DNA from 2 places in the Paenibacillus cineris genome. Region 2 is predicted to be linked to the other one. Evidence: riboswitches for the same ligand, from Rfam matches in the RefSeq annotation. Region 2 holds a riboswitch; the other holds the start of a gene.
What was found. A riboswitch is a leader RNA that binds a small molecule or an ion and turns the genes downstream of it on or off. The one in region 2 is predicted to bind cobalamin.
Positions count from the first base shown of each region.

Region 1 (3,176 bases), on a different contig from region 2:
TGCCTTTAAGGGCGAGCAGGTGATGCAGGCCGAAGGTGCCGAGTCCAACCGCGCGGTATTGGCTGTTCGTATATTGGGCTTGCAGGACTTCAATGTTGTTAATGTCGATGACGTTATCCAGCATGCGTACCTGGATCGGCACCAGACGGTCCAGCACATTGTCCGGAACGGCACGGGCCAGGTGAATCGAGTTCAGGTTGCAGACGACGAAGTCGCCGGGAACCTTGGAAATGACGATCCGGGTTTGGCCGTCCTTGGTCACGAGTTCTTCTTTTTCCACCACGGTGGCGGATTGGTTCTGCATAATTTCGGTGCACAGGTTGGACGAGTAGATCATGCCATGTGCACGGTTCGGGTTCGCACGGTTGACGGTATCCCGGTAGAACATGTACGGCGTGCCGGTTTCCAGCTGCGATTTCATGATGCGCTTCATGATGTCGATCGCAGGCACCGTAATTCTTGGAAGCAGCGGGTGGGCAACCGCTTCGGCGTACTTCTCGCGGAACGAGCCTTGACCTACCGTTTCGTCATAATAATCCTCAAGACCCGCAGGACGGCCGTTGGCATCCTTCCAGCCCATGATTTTCTTCACTTCATGCGGGCAGAACAGGCTCCACTCGCTGCGGGCCTCAACGGCCTCCATGAACAGATCCGGCAGGCACACGCCATGGAACACGTCATGCGCTCTCATGCGCTCGTCGCCATTGTTCAGCTTCAGATCCAGGAAGGCCAGGATGTCTTTGTGGAAGACGTCCAGGTAGACCGCAACCGCACCTTTACGGGTACCGAGCTGGTCAACGCTGACCGCCGTGTTGTTCAACTGGCGGATCCAAGGAATGACGCCGGAGCTGGTGTTCTTGTGACCGCGGATGTCGGAGCCGCGCGCCCGGACTTTACCGAGGTAAACGCCGATGCCGCCGCCCATTTTGCTGAGACGGGCCACGTCGGTATTGGAGTCGAAAATCCCTTCCAACGAGTCGTCCACCGTGTCGATAAAGCAGCTGGACAGTTGTCCAGCAACCTTCTTGCCGGCGTTGGACATCGTTGGCGTAGCGGCGGTCATGTACAGGTTGCTCATGGCCCAATACGCTTCCTTCACGAGCTCAAGGCGCTTGTCCTCTGGCTCAGTATGCATCAGGTACATGGCGATGACCATGTAGCGCTCCTGCGGGAGCTCCATAACGCGTCCGTCGAAATCATGCGCCAGGTAGCGGTCGGACAGGGTCAGCAGACCGATATAGTCGAACAGCAGGTCGCATTTGTAATCGATGCAGCGGCCCAATTCTTCAATTTGCTCTTTTGTATAGCAGGTGAGGAGCTCCTCGCGGTAGATTCCTTTTTGCACCAGCTCGGTAATGAGAGGGTAGAACGCACCATATGGCTCGTCAGGATAGGCTTTGTAGCGGCGGTTGTAAGCGGCCTTCTTGTACAGGGAGGTCAGCAGTGAGCGCGCTGCGGCGAACTTCCAGTTCGGCTCCTCCTTGGTGACCAGCTCAAGCGCCGACATCGTGAACGCGCTGCTGATTTCGTCGCCGGTGACTTCCTCGCGGCGCAGTTTGCTCTGCACGCCCCGGAGGAGGCGCTCCTTGTCCAGGGTCTCCAGCCCCTCCAGGATTCGGTCGGCATAAACGGAGAGACGGATTTCATCAAAAGCCAGCTGGCGGTTGTTCGGTTTGGTAACGAGCTGCGGCATGGTGCAGATCTCCTTTCAAAGTTTGTATATTTGGTATAACGGAAAGTAGGACGATGCTGTTAAGAGGGAGCTCTTGCTGTGCTTGCCCATACAAAAGGCATTTCCGAAGAACCTGAAGCACAGGTACGAAAATGCCGCTAGATCCCGTATGCCCTATTTACGAGCATGGGAAAAAATATCTATCACCCTATGTATAGATATCGACTGGCATCACGCACCTATTCCTCGTAGGCCTTTCGTGAGACAAAACAGGCAGGTCTCCTGACTCCCGAAAATGCGATATTCGGCGCCTTCCCGTCCGCGTGACGGACAGTGGCCTCAGCCGATATCGTGCCGAAAGCTCGGAGCTCTCGGCCTTCCGGTTACAGTGGCGGGACCGTGACGGATTCACACCGTGCTTCCCTATTATGAACGCCTGGCAAATCGAGCCGTGTTCACCTGTTTCCACTATATTTGGTTGCTTTCATACTAATTTAACCCAATATATTGTGTTTGTAAACCTAGTTCCTCTTAAAAGACGAGCAATGAGAATTATACCAGATGGACCCCCGGGGCGCTACTGTGAACCATTGGAGATTAGGCTCTAGAGGGGGGGAAAAGGTAGAAATCGGGCGGAATTTGCAGGAAAAACGCGAATAAAAAATTTTGCGGGCTATCCTTTTGCGATTCCATAGGCGGTCGGGTACAATAAAATTAGGAATAAAGTTCGATCCGCTTGTAAAAGGATAAAGGAGGCGCACGACCATGGCAATTGCAGAGGTAACGGTCATTCCGATCGGAACGGCCACGACCAGCCTGAGCTCCTATGTGGCACAAATGCAGCAGGTGCTGGCGGAGCAGAAGGGGATCAGCTACGAGCTGACGTCGATGAGCACGATCATTGAGGGAGCTCTTCCGGATGTATGGCAGGCGATAGCAGCCCTTCACGAAGCCCCGTTCCTGGCCGGCGCGCAGCGCGTATCCACTTCGGTCAAAATCGACGACAGACGGGACAAAGCCTCAACCAGCGCCCAGAAGCTGCAATCGGTCCGCAACAAATTGAAGTAAATTCCAATCGCAATGAAGTATTGCATTTTGGAGAAGAAGTTGTATAATAGTTTTTGTTTGACGGAAAATTTCATTTTCCACGCTGGTGTAGCTCAGGGGTAGAGCAACGCACTCGTAATGCGTAGGTCGGGGGTTCAATTCCCTTCACCAGCATCTTTCATAAGCCTTACAGGACGCGGTTTTCCGGATTTCGGAGACCGCGTCTTTTTTGTTGATTTGGGCGATCTTCTACCATTTTTCTGCCCTTTAGTCGAGTAAAGCGTGTTTTTTCCATCAATTAAAAGAAAATGAATTTCCCCTGACAACTGTCGCAGGTCCTAGCAGTGCAGCATGAGCAATCCAGAGGCGTGCAAGGTATTCCAAATTAGGACAAGATTCAGGAATGATAAAGACCTATATGTAAGAACCAATTACCTATACAGGGCATATAGTATGG
Region 1 is NZ_BORU01000002.1:503,575-506,750, forward strand. Features, by position in the region: gene KI379_RS23095 (ribonucleoside-diphosphate reductase subunit alpha) at 1-1,693, opposite strand, end outside; cobalamin riboswitch at 1,928-2,150, opposite strand; gene KI379_RS23100 (MTH1187 family thiamine-binding protein) at 2,438-2,740, shown strand; tRNA gene KI379_RS23105 (tRNA-Thr) at 2,822-2,893, shown strand.
Region 1: another riboswitch for cobalamin. It lies ahead of KI379_RS23095 (ribonucleoside-diphosphate reductase subunit alpha); the one in region 2 lies ahead of KI379_RS01395 (ABC transporter substrate-binding protein).

Region 2 (3,176 bases):
GGACGTGGAAGGGGTATGCAGAAGACCGGCAGAGGCCCAGACCGGCGGCGAGGCGGCGCATTCCCGATCGCAAAGGATCGAGACCGGTAAGGCGGTACTGCCCGGATCACAAGAGAACGAGACTGGTGAGGCGGCACTGCCCGGATCGAAAGGAATCGGTGACAGGAAGGAGGCTCTTTCCCGATCGCAAGGACCGGAAGGCACCGGCCCCGATTCTCAGGTTCAGCCGAAAATGCTGATCGTCGCCCATGGCGGCGTCTTGCGGCAGCTCGCGGTCCGCCTCGTCCCGGGGCTGTCCTTCTGGGACGTTCACGTTAAGCCCGGGAGTTTGCTGCGGATCCGGCTGAGCTTCACTAACGAAACCGGCGGTTGGAGCGGTATGCTGGTGAATGAAGCTTGAGAGAGGATGCAAACAAGGTAATGGTCGTCATCGACCGGTCAGAGCTTTTCTGCACTCCGGCAACGGGAAACGGCGAAAGGGCTCAGGCAGCCTTCATGCAAGGGCGCGCTTCCCGAATCGTCCGTTCCCCCGAGTTTGGACATGCTTGCGGGCCCGCGTCCGGGCACGCGACCGGATATGTATCCCGGCAAATGCCGGACACAAAAATTCCATTGTCACCCGCAGGCTTTTCCCCTATAATCAGGACAAAAGAAGCATGGCCAGGATAATTGAATAGGAGTGCTTGTGAGGTCCCGGAAGCTGTCTGCCGTATAAGGCGAGCGTTGATCCGGGTGAAAAGGGAAGCCGGTGCAACTCCGGCACGGTCCCGCCACTGTAAACAGGTATGTCCCCAGGAAGCCACTGTCCCGCAGCAACACGGGATGGGAAGGCGGGGACGATTTTACCCAGCCTGTAAGTCAGGAGACCTGCCTCACGAGAGGAAATGACGGTCCTTCGAGGAAAGGATTACGTTTCACGTGCCCTTCATAACGCATGTTCGCCGCAGCTCAAGCAAGCATTAGCTTGACCACTTGACCTCGCAGCATGCTACAAGGCACACCGGTCCATCGCGGCGATGCCGCGGGATGTTCCGTGCAGACGTAATCCCTGATTCTTGATCGAACAAGAGTCAGGGTTTTTTAGTTGACAAAGAATGGAGGGCAGACGCCATACGCCTGCTCATGGTGAGCAGTGGCGCTGCAACTCTAGCATTTCCGTCAGGTTTATTCCGTTTTCGTATACCGGTCAGGCCTCTTTTGTGCAAATTATTCGATAGACAAAGAGGGAGAGAAAGAAATCATGAACGTAACCTTGAAACGCTGGTCCACAGGCCTTGCGGCGCTGCTGCTTGCCTTATCATTGAGCGCCTGCGGCGCCAAGAACGAAGATAGCTCCGCCTCGCAGCAGCCTGCTGCCCAAACGGAGCAAAACACGGATAACAGTGCGTCGCAGACAAAGACAGACGAACTGAAAACAACCTATCCGCTGACCATTCAGGATGCGACGGGAGAGTCCTTTACTTTCAAGGAAGCGCCGAAGCATATTATCTCGGTATCTCCTGCAGAGACGGAGGCGCTCTTTGCGATTGGTCTGGACAGCGAGATCGTTGGGGTATCCGATTATGACGATTATCCGGAAGCAGCCAAGTCCAAGGCGAAAATGGGCGGCATTACTAAACCGAACGAGGAAGCGATCATTGCGGCCCAGCCGGACATCGTATTCACGGGCATTTCGATGAGCGAGGAAGCGGTGAAGAAGCTGCGCGACCTTGGCATTCAAATTTTCAAGACCGATCCGAAAACGGTCGATGACGTCATCAAAAATATCGAAACCTACGGCCTCATCACCGACCATCAGGCGGAAGCCAAAGCGGTGGTCGACAAGATGAAGCAGGAGGAAAATGAGGTTACCGAAGCAGTCAAATCGCTGACGCCGGAGCAGAAGAAAAAGGTATACATCGAATTTTCCCCGGGCTGGACGGTCGGCAAGGGCGAGTTCATGGATGAGCTGATCACCCTGGCCGGCGGCGTGAACGTGGCGGCGGACACCGAGGGCTGGAGCGAAATCAGCGAAGAGAAAATCATCAAGGACAACCCGGACGTGATTTTGTATGCCAACAGCGTCATCGACGAGAAGACGAAGAAAAGCCTTGGCGACATCATTAAAGGCCGCAGCGGCTGGGACCAGATTACAGCCGTCAAGAACGATGCGGTCATCGGTCTTGACGACAATCTGCTGAGCCGTCCGGGCCCGCGCGTCACGCAGGGCTTGAAGGAAGTGGCGAAGGCCATTTATCCGGACCTGTTTAAATAATGAGCAAAAAGCTGGCAGGCTATGGAGGAATCGGCATCGTCCTGCTCGTCCTGACCCTGCTGATCTGTCTGGGGATCGGCTCGGTCGCGCTGCCGATCCGGGACATCGCCCTCATTCTGCTGCACCGGATTCCATGGATCGGGAGCCATATCGACCCGACGTGGAACGCATCGTTTGAGCAGATTATTGTGAAGGTGCGGCTGCCGCGGATTCTGCTGGGCATGCTGGTCGGCGCGGCTCTGGCCGTGGCCGGCTCGGGATTTCAGGGCGTGCTGCGCAACCCGCTCGCCGATCCGTTTACGCTCGGGGTTTCCTCGGGGTCGGCGGTAGGCGCGTCGTTCCTGATCTTTTTCGGGCTGCAGTATTCGTTTTTCGGCGGCTGGACGCTGCCTGCGGTCGCTTTCGTGACCGGAATGCTGACGCTGTGGATGGTCATCGCGTTGGCCAGGGAGAGCGGAAAAATTCCGACGAACAGCCTGATTCTGTCAGGCGTGGTGATGCAGTCCTTTCTCGGAGCGGTCGTATCCTTCCTTTCGGCGATGTCGAACCGGACGATCAATGAAATTATATATTGGACAATGGGCAGCCTCAGCCTGCGTGGATGGTCGTATACGGCCATCCTTTTGCCGTATTTTCTGGTGGGATTTGCGGTGGTCTGGAGCCGGACCCGCGCGCTGAATCTATTGTCCTTAGGTGAGCGGCAGGCGGCCCATATGGGAATGAACGTGGATCGTGTGAAGCTGGGGGTGCTGCTCGTCAGCACGCTGCTCACGGCTGCCGCGGTGTCGGTTGCGGGCATTATAGGGTTCGTCGGACTCGTCATTCCGCATGTGATCCGACTGATCACCGGTCCCGATTACCGGCTGATCGTTCCGCTGTCGGCCATCGGCGGAGCTGTCTTCATGGTCTGGGCTGACACGAT
Region 2 is NZ_BORU01000001.1:255,749-258,924, forward strand. Features, by position in the region: gene KI379_RS01390 (histidine phosphatase family protein) at 1-400, shown strand, start outside; cobalamin riboswitch at 672-889, shown strand; gene KI379_RS01395 (ABC transporter substrate-binding protein) at 1,241-2,254, shown strand; gene KI379_RS01400 (FecCD family ABC transporter permease) at 2,254-3,176, shown strand, end outside.